2 regions of the Paenibacillus medicaginis genome follow, and region 1 is predicted to be linked to the other one. Evidence: riboswitches for the same ligand, from Rfam matches in the RefSeq annotation. Region 1 holds a riboswitch; the other holds the start of a gene.
The links. Region 1 has a riboswitch for thiamine pyrophosphate ahead of ACE5LO_RS00545 (thiamine phosphate synthase). Riboswitches for the same ligand answer to the same signal wherever they lie in the genome.
Positions count from the first base shown of each region.

Region 2: it holds a riboswitch for thiamine pyrophosphate, as region 1 does, so the genes downstream of both, ACE5LO_RS18110 (ABC transporter substrate-binding protein) here and ACE5LO_RS00545 (thiamine phosphate synthase) in region 1, are expected to answer to the same signal.

Region 1 is NZ_JBHIRY010000001.1:106,191-113,785, forward strand. It holds gene thiO (glycine oxidase ThiO) at 1-1,106, opposite strand, end outside; gene ACE5LO_RS00545 (thiamine phosphate synthase) at 1,169-1,768, opposite strand; TPP riboswitch at 1,907-2,016, opposite strand; gene ACE5LO_RS00550 (ABC-F family ATP-binding cassette domain-containing protein) at 2,148-3,698, opposite strand; gene ACE5LO_RS00555 (serine/threonine-protein kinase) at 3,843-5,327, opposite strand; gene ACE5LO_RS00560 (23S rRNA (cytidine(2498)-2'-O)-methyltransferase RlmM) at 5,492-6,541, opposite strand; gene ACE5LO_RS00565 (thioredoxin family protein) at 6,697-7,011, opposite strand; gene ACE5LO_RS00570 (cyclic-phosphate processing receiver domain-containing protein) at 7,008-7,346, opposite strand; gene ACE5LO_RS00575 (deoxyribonuclease IV) at 7,371-7,595, opposite strand, start outside.
Region 2 is NZ_JBHIRY010000019.1:67,701-75,295, reverse strand. It holds gene ACE5LO_RS18140 (MFS transporter) at 1-580, shown strand, start outside; gene ACE5LO_RS18135 (aKG-HExxH-type peptide beta-hydroxylase) at 581-1,840, shown strand; gene ACE5LO_RS18130 (TatD family hydrolase) at 1,907-2,704, opposite strand; gene ACE5LO_RS18125 (ABC transporter ATP-binding protein) at 2,701-3,579, opposite strand; gene ACE5LO_RS18120 (ABC transporter permease) at 3,635-4,411, opposite strand; gene ACE5LO_RS18115 (MTH1187 family thiamine-binding protein) at 4,408-4,701, opposite strand; gene ACE5LO_RS18110 (ABC transporter substrate-binding protein) at 4,769-5,818, opposite strand; TPP riboswitch at 5,953-6,063, opposite strand; gene ACE5LO_RS18105 (CCDC90 family protein) at 6,221-6,523, opposite strand; partial or broken gene ACE5LO_RS18100 (Rpn family recombination-promoting nuclease/putative transposase) at 6,762-6,956, shown strand; gene ACE5LO_RS18095 (hypothetical protein) at 7,369-7,494, shown strand.

The DNA of each region.
Region 1 (7,595 bases):
TTCATTCTTGCTGGTGACAAGGCCGTCAAATTTAATTGCTCCACTGTATGGCCTGCCATCATCTTCGCTATCGCTTCCCCTGTAGCCGCACTCAGTAATATTCCGTTGCGGTGATGTCCACAAGCAGCGTATAAGCCGGCAGCATCAGGTACGGGGCCTATAATGGGAAAGCCATCTTCCGTTTGCGGCCTTAATCCCGACCACGCTCTCAGAAAAGACGACTCCCCAATGTCCGACAGCCAGGCTGAAGCGCGCTCCAGAAGCTGGCGCAGCCCGCCTGCGGATACATCCTCTCCCCATTCATGCGGTCTGCTGGTTGCCCCAATCCACAGCTCCCCCTCCGGCTTTGGCACCAGATACACATCCTCGGCGTAAATGGTATACTCCAGCGTACGTACTGGCATGGTAACGGCTGCGATCTCTCCCTTGACAGGATACATTTCCGTATGGATGCCGAAATGGTTAAGCAGCTTGACCGCTTCAACCCCCCCTGCGATCACAACATTTGGGCAAGCAATATATCCCCTGCTCGTTTTTACACCACGCACCATACCGTCCACAATCCGGATGTCCTCTGCGATTGTATTTGTCAGCAGTTCTGCCCCGTGCTTTTCCGCGCCTGACACCAATGCCTGCACAAGTCGCTGCGGGAGCAACTGCGATTCCCGCTCGCGGAACAAGCCTCCAAGCACCTGCCCTGTCAGGCCGGGAATCCTTCTGGTTATCTCTGCGGCGTCCCACCACTCTGCGGCTGATCCATCATTGTTCCCGGCCATGGCCGACAAGTGCTCAACTTGCTCCGCTGTCCGGACAGGGAGAACGAAGCCTGTGGTGGTATACCCTGTTACCAGTCCTGTCAGGCCTTCAAGCTCCCGCACCAGTTCCCCGAACAGATTACGGCTGTGCAGGGCAAATGCGGCCAACTGAGGGTGGGCAAAAGCCTCACACTCTGCCGCCAGCATTCCGGCTGCCGCTCGTGTGGCCCCTTGTGCAGGAACCGATTTTTCGATCAGAATCGTTTTGAAGCCTCTTTTCGCCAGCTGATAGGCGATGGAACTGCCGATCGCTCCCGCGCCGATCACCGTACAGTCTGCCGAATAGCTCATGTCTGTTCCTCCTCCCATTCTCCTGTTATCATAAGGATACATCTGATCTGTAACACCCTGCTTCAAGTTATGAGCATTCTCCTGTATTCCTTTGCCGCCTCGGCCGGATCATCTGCTTTCCAGATACCTGACATCACAGCGATTCCTGATGCACCTGCCCGCCTGATGCCCCGCACATGCCGGGGCTGGATGCCGCCAAGCGCGATAACCGGAATGGAGACTGCACGACATAGCTCCTCCAGACTGCTCAGCCCCCGCGGTGGCAGCCCGGGCTTGGAGACGGAATCGTAAATATGGCCGTACAACACATAATTGGCCCCCGCCTGCTCCGCAGCCCGCGCTTCCTGCAGCGAGTGTACGGATGCCCCGCAGCGCAGCTTCGGGAACGTCCGCTTCACAAGCTGCAGCGGCAGGCTGTTTGAGGTGAGCTGCACCGTCCCCGCACCGAACAGAAGTGCTGCGTCTACACGGTCATTGACCGCGAGCTTGGACGGCGAGCAGCAGCCGCGCTCCGACACCGTGAACATAAATTCGTACAGCTCCGCCGCGCTCAGATGTTTCTCCCTGATGTGCAGCATGTCGATATCCGGTTCGATCAACCGCAAGATGTCTGCCGTGCGTTCAGCGCTTTGGCAGCCGTCCGTAATAAGATGAAGCTCCATTGCTTTTTGCCTCCATGGACAGTTATTCGGGAAAGCCAAAAAACCGCTTCCCGGTCAGGAAGCGGCTGAATTTACAGGTTCACCGAATTTACATGGAACTGCCTCCCTGCGCATAAGCAAGGTCGCATTTGATTCCCATTCGGCTAATGTCCACTTCCCTACGCTGGTATGATCCAGATCAGGTGCAAAGGGTCCGGAATGCGTTTATTCCGTCTCAGCCGCCAGCCGCGGCTCCCCCAGTGTGATACAGGCCTGTTCAATCGCCTGTATTACTATATATTTTGTTTTCCCTTTTCATGGTAGCACAATCCGTTTCACTTGCCTAGACGTACACTCAGATTTCAGTCCGAAAAGTCCAAAGCTGTGCTTCTCCTGCACATCAGGCTTTGGCCGACCACTCTTCGACATTCCATACTCTCGTTACCCAATCCTTATAAAAATCAGGTTCGTGGGATACAAGCAGCACCGTGCCTTTGTATTCCTTCAGCGCACGCTTCAGTTCATCCTTCGCCACCACATCCAGGTGGTTGGTCGGTTCGTCAAACAGCACCCAGTTGCTCTCACGCATCAGCAGCTTGCAGAGGCGGACCTTGGCCTGCTCTCCACCACTGAGGGCAGACAGCGGACGGGTAATATGATCATTTTTCAGTCCGCAGCGGGCAAGATGGGCACGAACCTCATGCTGGTTCAAATGCGGGTACTCGTTCCACACATCGTCAAGCGGTGTGATCCGCTCAGGACGCACCTCCTGCTCGAAATAAGCGGGATAAAGAAAGTCTCCGGTATAGATTTTTCCACTCAGCGGAGAGATTTTTCCGAGAATCGTTTTGAGCAGCGTAGATTTGCCGACACCGTTATAACCGACGATGGCGATCTTCTCGCCCCGTTCAATCGTAATGGACATTTTCGGCAGCAGGGGATGGCTGTAGCCAATCTCAAAGTCAATGCCTTCAAAGACCGTTTTGCCGCTGGCCCGCGCTTCCTTGAACTGGAACGTCGGTTTGGCCGCTTCTTCCGGCTTGTCGATCCGATCAATCTTATCAAGCTGCTTCTCACGGCTCTTGGCCCGTCCGGAAGTGGAGGCACGCGCCTTGTTGCGCTGGATGAAGTCCTCCTGCTTCTTGATATACTCCTGCTGCTTTTCATAAGCATCGATATGCTGTGTCTTCTGAATGTCAGCCATTTCAAGGAACTTCTCATAGTTGGCCGTATAGCGGTTCAGCTTGCCAAACTCCAGATGATAAATGACGTTGACGACCTGATTCATGAACTCAGTATCATGGGAAATCAGCATAAAGGCATACGGGTAGTCCTTCAAATAACGTGTAAGCCATTCGATATGCTCAACGTCCAGGTAGTTCGTCGGCTCGTCCAGCAGCAGCACATTCGGTTTCTCCAGCAACAGTTTGGCCAGCAGCACCTTCGTGCGCTGCCCCCCGCTTAAAGAGGCTACATCGCGGTCCAGTCCGATGGCAGCAATTCCAAGCCCGTTGGCCATTTCCTCCACTTTCACATCAATCAGATAAAAATCACCGATCTCCAGTTGCTCCTGGATTTCCCCCATTTGCTCCAGCAGCACCTCAAGCTCCTCCGGTGTGGCTTCGGCCATTTTATCCGTAATCGCATTCAGTTCCTGCTCAAGCTCAAGCAAGGGTAGAAATGCATCCTTGAGCACATCCCGCACGGTCTTGCCCGGAGTCAGCTTCGTGTGCTGGTCCAGATAACCGTAACGGACCTTCGGTGTCCACTCGACTTTGCCGTTGTCACGCAACTGCTGGCCTGTCAAAATATTCATCAGCGTCGATTTGCCGACACCGTTGGCCCCTACCAGACCGACGTGCTCTCCCGGCAGCAGGCGGAACGATACATTTCTGAATAATGTTCTGTCCCCGAAATTGTGGGAAACTTCTTCTACTGTTAATAAACTCATTTCCGTTAACTGGCTCCTTATTTTTCATTAAACTTCAATATGACTTCAGGTTTGCTTTCAAAGCCTTATTGTAGCATAAGAGGCAGCCTTACCGGAACCGCCCGCCATAACGAAAATGAAATTATACACCTGCACGACACGGACTCACTGTCTCCGGAGGGAAGCAAATAACGGCTTTTTCCGCCTCGGCCCAGGCAGAGCATCCTTGAACAAGGCTTGCAAAACGGTATCCATTTCTTCACATGGCTCAAAGGGGTCCAGATGGAGAGGCAGCGTATACACCTTTCCTGTACCCAGCTCTTTTCCAAGCCTGCGGACTGCTTCGCTCGTTGCCAAAGGAAGGCAGAAGCTCCACTTCTGCTGCGGATACCTGGCCAGAGCACTCGCAAACATCACTGTATCCGGCAACCTCCACTCCGCCCCGGACCCGACAATCAGCGGATAATCGGCCCGCAAAAATTCCTCCAGCCCTTCAGGATTCCCACCGCTGCCCAGATCAAAAACAATAAAATCAAAACCTCCGCTCAAGAGAGGAATGATGTCTTCCGGCGACATTTGACGGCAGTACTGCACCCCCTCAAAAGAAAAGCGCTTCGTCCCCTCCGCTCGTGCGTGCTCGTCCCCCTCCAGCAGCGTCTGTATCCTGGAAAAGGACTGTGATCGTCCATTCAATTCGGCTACAGCCACCCTGCCGCCCTGCCGTGAAAGATAGTGGCTGATGGCAATGGCCGTATGTGTAACCCCGCAGCCTGGGGATACCCCGAGCAGCGCAATCACCCGGGTGCCGGAATATTTCGCCTCCACTACTGGTACCGGCCTGTCAGCGGACGGCACGGACAACAGCCTTAACTCATGCATAACCTCCCTGGCGGTCTGGTATCTTTCCCCTGGATCGATCTTTAGCAGCCTGCGAATCACTCTGGCCAAATCACGCGGCAGCCCTGAGCGGATGACCTCCTCTACGCCAGGTGTCCATTCGCTTTGTCTTCCGTCTGTACATAAATACAGCATAAGCGCACCAAGACCATACAGATCGGAGCGCGCATCGGTTTGTCCTCCTCCATACTGCTCGGGTGCCGCAAAACCGACCGTCCCCAGCTTGACCGTGTCCTGGCTGCTGCCAGTACTGTAATTCCGCGCTGTACCAAAGTCGATTAGTTTCAGCTCAAGTCCCGCAGTGACCATAATGTTGGACGGCTTCAAATCGCGGTAGATGATGGACGGATTGTGGCTGTGCAGATAATCGAGCACATCAAGCAGTTGCAAGGCAAACGATACAATTTGTCCGCCCTCCACGATCCCGTCGTTGTTCTGCATATAAGCTTCAAGCGTCATGCCTCCGATATAATCCATGACAAGATATACGTTGCCTTCGTTGCTGAAATCGAAAAAATCAACGATCCGCGGCAGCCGCGGATGATTCAGCGCGCTCAGCAGTTCCGCTTCCGCTCTCCACGCCCCCATCAGCTCCCTGTCGGCGACCGTCTCCTTAACTGCCCATATTTTGCCCGTCAGCTTCAGGTCCTCTGCCATATAAACCCGGCTCATGCCACCTCTACCGATCAGCCGGCATATGCGGTATCTTCCGCCCAATACATAACCGGGCTCATGCTGCCGCTGTTGCTTCATCCCTGCTCTTCCCTCCTTGAAAAGCAAAAAAGGAAAGCCATCACCGTAAATGACCTCAACACAAGAGATCTCTTTACAGGATGCTTTCCCTGCTTATCAAACACTATGACTTACACAATTTGGATTAATTATAGTGTATTCTGAGCATTTCTGCAATGCTATTTTTAAGCATATTTAATCATATAAAGTGTTATTTCATCCCGGTTATGGAACAGCTGCTTGGCCTGCTGCACCTGCATTCCCGCCTGCTCGAAGGAGGAGATGACATCCTGAATGAGCGCGAGCGGCTTTTTGTGCATCAGCTTCACCGTCACGATGGCCGTCCCCCCGCTCGCGAGGCTGTATAACAGTCCCGTAACGAGCTTCGCCATCTGCTTCGGGCTCCAGCTCATATCACATACCAGCACATCAAACTCGCTGTCCCGAAACTTGACCTCCCCCGCATTTTTACGGAGAAACGTGAGACGTGGGGATTGCAGAACGGACGGGTCCATGCGCGCCGGGTCCACTGCCGTAACCTCTAACCCCCGTTCCAGCAGGAACGAAGTCCAGCCTCCCGGAGCCGCTCCGATGTCCAGAGCTTTCCTGAATGCCGTAAAATCGATCCCAAAGGCCGCTTCCGCCTCCAGCAGCTTGAATTTGGCGCGTGACACCTGGCCCTCTTCCTTCTGGAAGCGCACAGCCCCTCCATTCCAGTCGGACAGATTGTCATCAGGTCTGGAAATGCCTGCATACCAGAATTGTTGGCCGGCAAAAACGGACAGGACGTAATCCGCTCCACGCACGGCAAAATCGAGCGGCGCTTCCGCCAGCTTGTCCGTGATGGCCTGCTTCAGCGCTCCCGTGCTGTCCTCCCAGTGGCTGTCCGTGCTTTTGCGGACCTGCACAGACAGAATCTGCCCTTGCAGCTCGATCCGGTTCATGACGAAGGCCGCCAACCGGGTCAGCACCGTATCCAGGCTGCCGCCCTCCTCCTGAAACTGGACGGGAAACAGATGGCGCAGAAACATCGGTGCCTGCGCCTGAATTCTCTCGACTACAGTCGCGGTCTCCTCTGAAAGCGTTACGAGCAGTACCTCGCCTGAAATCAGCACGGTCGATTTGACCGAGCCAAACAGCCGCCGCAGCTCTTCCTGGGCATATGGCGCAAAGCCATGATTGGCCGTACATATAAAGCGCGACGTCACGCCGGACTTTTTCTCATTTTTCTGCATATCTTCATCAATTGAATTCAAAATTACGTTAACCTCCAGCGCATACTCTGATTCACGGGCGCTCATCATCCCACTGCAGCTCGACCGGAATCTCATACGTATGCATTATCGTTTCATTACTCAAAACCACTTTTGAGTAATGAGCTCCATTTTAATCATTGGCTTACTTCCCTGATCTGTTCCAGTAAATTTTGCACGGATTCCATCTTGTATATTATTTTCGGCCTGGAGCTCTCGCCATTGAAAAGCAGCAGTGCAGGCACGCTGGATATCCGGTACTCCTGAACCAGATCGGGTATCGTGTTAATGTTGCTTTGCACGATCATATCCTCTGGCAGCATATGGCCGACAATCTCAAGCATCTTTCTGGCTACGGCACAGGTGCCGCACATCGGCGTATACACAAATACAGCAAGCCTGCAGCCTTCCCAAATATCCCTGCGCAGCTCCTGCTGATTGCGCTCCTTCATCGCTGTTCCTTCTTTTCAAGCTGGCTCAGCAGCTCCGGAGGAACCGGATGATTAAACAGCTGCACACCCTTCGGCAGGCTGCCGTACAGCATTTCATACATCTGCCTTCTGCCTGAAAGACTGGACGAGTGAAGGTAGATCTGCTCCGGAAATAATCCCTCTCTGACGATCGCCGCAGCTACCTCCAGCCCTGTCGGCTCACCTGGCCCCAGGTCATAGTCCAGCGAGAGGATTTCAACCTTGTATTCCTGGAGCAGCAGCAGGCACTCCTCCGCATTGCGGGCCAGCGTAAAGCCCTGCGGACAGCGCCGGTAATCATCCATGTATAAATTCATTCTGCATCTCCTTCCAGCTTTATTTCATCTGTTTGCTTCTGCCCATTCCCACACTTTGCGAATATCTGCCCGGTGTGTTCCGTCCGATCCCTGCTCAGTCTCCATAATCAACGGAATATGCTGAAAAGGCCGCTGCCCCAGCAGCCAGCGAAAGCCCAACTCGCCGATATATCCGCTTCCGACTCTGGCGTGACGGTCTTTTCTTTCCCCGCCCGGATAACGTGAATCATTCAGATGAACCGCGCATAG
Region 2 (7,595 bases), on a different contig from region 1:
TCTGATCATTTACATTATGCTGATCAACTTCATGCTGTCCCCCACCGCTCTGCTGTTTCCCCTTATGGTCCATAACTCTTCTGAGCTCGCGGTGCTGGAAATTTCCTTCTTCATCGGCATTGCCGCTGGTGCGCTGGTAACGGGCTTCGTCAGACGGTGGCCTTATGTCGTTACCATGTCCATCGGTCTCGGTCTGCTGATGACCGGTCTTGGCATGCTGTTCTGGATTCGGGGGCTGGTATGGGAAGCGCTGTTTGTATTCATCGCCGGCCTGGGCAGCCCGCTGGCCAATGTAACGCTGCAGACGCTGTTTATGCTTAAGGTGCCTCGTCCTGTGCTGGGGCGTGCGGCCGGCATGATGAGAGTTCTGACAGAAGGCTCCCGTCCGCTCGCCATGATGCTTACGGGCATGCTGCTGTCATGGATACCGGTGCGCAGCTTCTTTGGTGTGATGGGGATTTTCGGGATTATGGTGATCGTATTGATGGTTATGAACCCGGCTATCCGCAAGGATTCGGATGCGTCGGTGCATCATCCGGCTGCTGCGGAAGCAGGGGCCGCAACCAAGGAGGTTATGTAGATGTTCAAGTTTGTACAGCCGTCCGAAATGAAGAATGATTTTGTATATACCCTGATGGTGAAGCGCCGCATGGAGCGGCTGAGGCATCATCTGCAGGCTTGCGCGGAGCAGGATGCGGACCTGCTGCGCTGGGACAGCATGCTGCACGAAGAGCATTACCGTGAGCTCATGCATCCTGTGCTGGTGAATTGGATGGATACCCGGTTGTTTCCTGCCTTTCAAGGAGGGATACCTGACAAGCCGCTCAGGGAGCAGCTGCTGGAGGAATTTGCGCGTCTGGTCCTCATCCCGCTGTGGAAGCATCAGGAGGGGCCGGATACTGCGGTGCTGCAGACGGATGCGGAAGGCTGCATATATTTTCCGGGCTGCATCACAGCCGTGAATCTTGGCACGGAAGCGCAGGGGATGCATGTCAGGCTGGCCAAGACGGGGGACAGGGTACGGATATCTGCAGGAGAGCGGCGGTTCGAGGTCGGAATCTCCGAGCTGACCGGCGAAAAGGAGACAGCCGCTCCGCTGCTCAAGCGGCTTGGCTTCTACAAGCATGGCGACATCCAGTTCGGGGGCTCCGATCCGCTCGTTGAAGCCTTTCTGGAGCAGGAGCTGCCGGAGATCATACAATCCTACGGCAAGGAAAAGCCGTCGTTTCCGGCGATTCGTTCCGTGCCTCTCGCGGATATGTGGTATTACGAGAAGGCTATGGACCTGATCAAGGAGGTCTGGCCGCAGATGTACCGGGAGGCGTCCGCGCATGTGCGGGCGGTGTATCTTCTGGATACCCGCGAGATCGGGGCGCTTACCCATAACCTGTTCCAGGGAGCTGTTTTCATGTCTCACCGCAGCAATCTGATGTGGACGACCGAAAATCTGATTCATGAATTCGGCCACGCCCGGCTGGACCAGCTGTTTGAACTGGATGATCTGTTATTGAACAGCCCGGAGGAGCGGGTTCCTTCGCCCTGGCGGGAGGATTTGCGCCCACTGAAAGGAGTTCTGCACGGTCTCTTTGTGTTCGTGCGCATCGGGCTGTGGTATGAGCTTGCCGGCGCCGCCGTTCCGCATCCCGATATCCCGGTCAGAATGCAGGAGGTGCTGGCCCAGATCAGGCAGGCGCTGGATGTTCTGGGCCAGCATGCCCGCTGGACAGCCCTGGGCGAGCAGCTCTTCTCCGAGCTGGCGGAGCAGTATGACCGGCTGGCAGAGGCCGCTGCCGTATCTAACCCTGCCGGTTCACCGGAAGAAAGCATCGCCGCAGGCTGAGCTGCGGCAAAAAGCGGTACATGGTAGATGGCAGGCCTTTCCCGGTTACAAGCGGCGCAGAGGGGGCTACAGCCGGTAAAACCGGCGGGTATTCGCATGGAACAGCCGCCTGCCTTCAGCCTCGGTCATGCCATGGATGCCGCAGTACGCCCGGATGACGTCGGCCGTCATCCGTGGATGGGTCGTTTGTCCGGCAAAGGAGCCTGCAAAGGGCCAGGGGCCATCCGTTTCCGCCATCACTTGGGATGGCGGATAGTTTGCCGCCAATACCCGGATCTCCGGCTCGTACAGCAGGTCCGGCGTGAAGGAGATATAATATCCGTTCCGGGCCATGCGCCGGACGGTGGCCGGACTGCCCTTGAACCAATGGAAATGGGCCCGGGTGACTTGATGCCGTTCCAGCAGCGTACATGCGATATCGGCGTCGTCGTACACGGCGTGCAGTACTACGGGTTTGTCATGCCCTTTGGCGAACAGAATGAACCGTTCCAGCAGCTCAACATAACCGCTTGGATCAAAGGTGGCCCCCTTGCTCATAGCTTCCTGGGCGGTGTAATAAGGCAATCCGACTTCTCCTACGGCAACCATCCGGTCCACATGGCGTTCCATCCAGCCGAACAGTCGGTCTAACTCTGCTGCGCTGGGTAAAGGCTGCTCAGGATGGAAGCCGAACGCCGGAAAGATCATACCGGGTCGTGCGGAAGCGAGGCGCACATTGGCTTCGCATGACGGAAGATTCATGGAGACGGCAATGACCGCTTCTACGCCGCTTTCGCCCATAGACGACAGGAGAGCTGCCCGCTCTTCATCTGAATAGCTGTCCAGATGAAGGTGGGCGTCGATTAAAGGAGCAAAGAGGCTCATACGGTGCCACCTGCCCATGCGGCCGTGTTTTTCGCTTTTTCCTCCCGCATCCGCCGGCTCAGTTCATGCTTCAGCTCCACAAAGTCCTTGTCAGCGGCGAGGTCCTCCCGTCGCGGCCTTGCAAAAGGAACATCCACTACCTGCAGCACCGACGCCGGTCTGGCAGACAGCACATAGATGCGGTCCGACAGGAGCAAAGCCTCCTCAATGCTGTGCGTAATGAACAGCACGGAACGGCGGTGGCGCTCCCACATCTGCAGCAGCCACTGCTGCATGTCTGACCGTGTTAGCTCGTCCAGCGCGCTGAACGGCTCGTCGAGCAGCATCAGCTCCTGCGGACTCAGCATGGCCCGCAGAAAGGCCGCGCGCTGCTGCATTCCTCCGGACAGCGTGTGCGGGTACGCATCGGCGAATTTGCCGAGCCCGACCTCGTCCAGCCGGCGGCGGGCCTCTTCCCGGGCCTCGCGGCGGGGCTCCTTGTCTGGCCCCGGCGCATTCTCCTGCCCGAGCAAGACGTTGTCCAGCGTCGTTCGCCACGGGAACAGGGCAGGCTGCTGTGGCATGTAGCTAATCCGCCCGCGCGTGCCCGTCACATCCTCACCGTCCATATAAATACGCCCCTGATCCGGTGCCAGAAGTCCGCCAATCAGGTGAAACAGTGTGCTTTTGCCGCTGCCGGAAGGGCCAAGCAACGAAACGAACTCTCCGCGTTCCACGGTCAGGGAAATGTCCTTGAGCACAGGGAGCAAGGTTTTCCGCTGCCGGAAAGCGACGCTCACCTGTTCTACATTCAAAGCTGCTTTTTCTCTGTCACCCCTGCGGTTATTTTCCTTTCCGTTCTGCCGGGACTCTACGGGCAGACCATTCAAGCTCATCTTCTCATACTCCTTCCCCTGCACAGGCATAACGCTTGCCAGGCTGGTTTATTTCCTATTTTTGCTCCGGCCGCCACCGAATCAGCAGCCTTTCCATCAGCGCAATGAGCAGGAACATGATCAGGCTTAGCGCCACGATAATGGCAATCGCGGCAAACACCCGGTCCGTGCGGTAGGCTGATTTTTGCAGGAGCATATAATAGCCGATCCCCTCGCTTGCCCCAAGCCATTCGGCGACGATGGCTCCCATCACGCTGTAGGTGGCGGCAATTTTCATGCCTGAAAAGAGGGAAGGCAGCGCATGCGGCAGCTCAAGCTTGCGGAAGATGCCCATCCGGCTTGCGCCTGACATCTGCATGTAGTTCATCATCAGCCGGTCCGTTTGCGCCAGCCCGTCCAGGGCGGCAACAACGACAGGAAAGAAGCAGACCAGCGTAATGACCATCAGCTTGGGCAGCAGGCCGAAGCCAAACCAGATCATCAGCAGCGGTCCAAGCGCAATGGTCGGAATGTTCTGGCTCAGAATGAGCAACGGGTACAGTGCCCGCTTCAGGAAAGGGATCAGGTGCAGCAGCACGGCCAGCAGTAGCCCGACGACGGTGCCAATCGCAAAACCGCTCAGCGTGAGCCTGACGGTAGCCCAGGTATGATCGGCCAGCAGGGCGGATTGGGCGGCCGCTTCGGCGGCAATGTCCGCCGGACTCGGCAGCATCCAGGGCTCAATGTGCAGGAAGACCGCTGCGGCCTGCCATACCGCCAAAAAGAAGAGGACCGCCACAACGGGCGGCCATACGCTTCTGAACACAGCATAGAGGCTTTCTTTCCTGTTCATGGACGGTATTTCTCGGTCAGCTTATCCATGCTGATTCCATTCGGATTATGGGCGATTTTGATCTGGGAAATCACGCTTGGAATTCCTGCCTCGGTAAGTGCGGTGTGCATCTCCTTAACGATGTGCAGCAGCTCATCCAGCTCGCCCTCCATGGTTGTCTCCAGCGGGTTGACCTGATGCTTGACGCCTGAGCGCTGGATCACCTCAATCGCTTTATCGACGTAAGGGATGGTGTCCTCTCCGCCCGGTGTTTTGGGAATCACCTGAATACTCAACAATGTGTTAGCCATGAAAAACCGTCTCCTTTCCGAATCAGATTAGAGGTAGTTCAAAAAGTCAGCTTTTGAACACGCACTATTAGGATTTGCCGTCTTGTGGCAGGAAATCATTGGTGAAGGCTTTGTCAACCTCCAGCGGTTTGTCAAGCAGCTTGCGCTCATACATCCAATCTGCGTAGTTTTTCCATACTTCTGCTTTTTGGACGCCCCACTGTGCGGCATCATCCTGATAGCGGGGGCTCAGCCATTGCTGGCTGGCCAGTACAAGCTCTTTATCCAGCTCAGGCACGGCCTTCGACAACATTTCCGCCGCCTTTTCCGGTTGGTCAATCGCATATTGATAACCTTTGGCCGTAGCGCTCATGAAGGCTTTTACCAGCTCAGGATCGCTGCTGAGGGTCGCTTCATTTGTGACGATGACCGGTGTGTAATAGTCCAGACTCTTGGAGTAGTCCTTGACGTACAGCATATCCAACTGCTCGCCGCGTTGCTCAGCTTCAATTCCTGTCCATGCATAGAAAATCCAGGCGAAATCGATATCCCGCTTGACTGCGGTGAAGTAATCCGCATCGCCCATGTTGATGTTTTGCACCTTGCTGACATCCCCGCCATCCAGCTCCATGATGGATTTCATGACAGCCTCCTCGACAGGCGAGCCCCAGCCGCCGTATTTCTTGCCTTCAAAATCCTTGGGCGACTTGATGCCCCGATCCACCGGAGCGGCGAAGCCGGACGTATTATGCTGAATTACGGCCGCAATAGAGACGAGCGGAACCCCTTGCGTACGAGCCTGGGTGACGCTTTCCTGATAGCTGATGCCGAACGGAACGGCATTCGAAGCGACCATCTGATCGGCGCCGCCTTCTCCGGGCTGTACAATCTCCACATTCAGACCGGCTTCTTCATAGTATCCCTGGTCTTTGGCCACATACAATCCGGTATGGTTGGTGTTAGGGGTCCAGTCGAGCACCACCTTTACGTCTTTCAATTTCCCGGAGGCCGTACTGCCGCTGCCGGAAGGACCGGAAGCGTTCGAGTCCTGTGGAGCGGACGATTGCCCTCCGCAGGCGGTCAGGATGAGGAGCAGGGAGCATACCGCTCCAAGGCCCCATTTTTGCAAAGAAAACATACTTTCTTCTCCCTTCTTCATCATCCGTACTCTTTCTGCAATGCTGTCATCTGCCGTGATCCTGCACAAAAAAGCGCCCCGTTATCCGGGACGCCTGTAATCTACCAAAGGAAGGAATGACGATGCCAAAAAGACATGTCACTCTATAGCGATTCCTACGCTGGCATTACCCAGATCAGGTTGTAAGGGTCAGTGTCTAGGGACACAATCTCAGCCGGCCGATTCCAGCACCCCTGGCAAGTTGTATGAAGGAGCATCAAGACGGCAAGCTGCTGCCTCGACACGTCCGCATTGTTTGAAGATTTTGCGGGCTCAGTAATATGAACTAACGTTGATTATATGCCTTCATGGCCGGAGTGTCCAGAGGGACTTATTCGAAAAAACCTCGGTGCCGCACCCGTTCTAAGCCTTTTGCGTTTTGATAACGCTCTTCAATTCAGCTTCTTGTTGGATGGAGCGGGCAGAGAGAAGTTCAATAGTTCTGTGCTGGTTCTCCAGAAAGTCACCTATTTCCATAACCCGTTCATTCGTATCCAGGACGGCTCGTTTCATCTCCTGCTGATCGACTCTGATTTCTTGAATCTCCTGTTTCATCTCTTGTTTCATCTCTTGCTGATCGGTTTCAATTTTTTCAAGATGCTCATGAATCGGTTGAAGTTCTTCCCGGATTACGGATTGCAGCAATTCCTTTAACTCACTATTCATGTACCCCGCTCCTTATACTTTTATGGTGTTATTGTAGCATATGACTTAATAAAGAGCTATAATATTGCGTAATTACGATGTCACGTTTATAACGCCACTGGGATCAGTAGGATACTCACGGGAATTGGCCAGTGTCTTTTCTCTTTTCTTGCCTGCTAAAGGAGACTATAATTTTGAGTAAGTGCTTATCCCGGAAACAAAACGGATTGAACAACCTGTGAGTATCCTAATTAAGGACGAGGTATTGACGAAGAACGAGCCTGTATTGAATAAGGCGATGACAACATTGGAATTTCTAAGTCAGGATGAGGAAGCCTGCCGATTGTATAAAGATAGACAGAAGTATTTGCACGATCAAGATATCTCAATTATAGCAAAAGCTTCAGGTTTGTCTGAGTCTGAAATTATTGCCTTGAAGAACGAAACCAGCTAAGACCGTTCCTAATTTTGTTCAATTCAATACCACTTTTTATTATTGGAAAAGGCCCACTACTTCTACATTATTGAATGATGTATTGAGCAATATGTTGTTGCTCCGATTACGCGGACGAGGCACTCGCGCGTACCCGCTTGGGGGCACCAAATCGGTGAAAAACAATACCTTTCCTATCCCGCAGGGAGATGATTCTCTGCCGCTGCCACCATTTCAGATATGAAACATGAATCGACCTTGTACTCACAAGGTCGATTCTTTAGTTTAGGAGAACTTTGCGGCTGTTTTGGACTACAAAAACTTTTTCGTTAGGCTCACTCGAAGCGTAAGAATCAAGAATCTCGGTCAGCTTTTTTGTACGCGTGAATACCATTCAGCGGATGCCGGAAGATAACCAGGAGATGCATTGTTCATGGGATTGGAAAAAATCCTGGATGATATTGAACGCATGGATAGTTCATCTATTGCACAGGCCACGGGTTTAGCCGGAATGTCCAAGCCCGCTTTTCATAGACGTGTGGCTGAACACGAAGCTTAATTGCAAAAAAGACCCCTTTCGGGGTCCTTACTGTTAGGATCATAGCAGGGCGGCGTATCCTGATCTCTGGTAACTTACCTCTCGGTAAGCGCGTGGGGAAC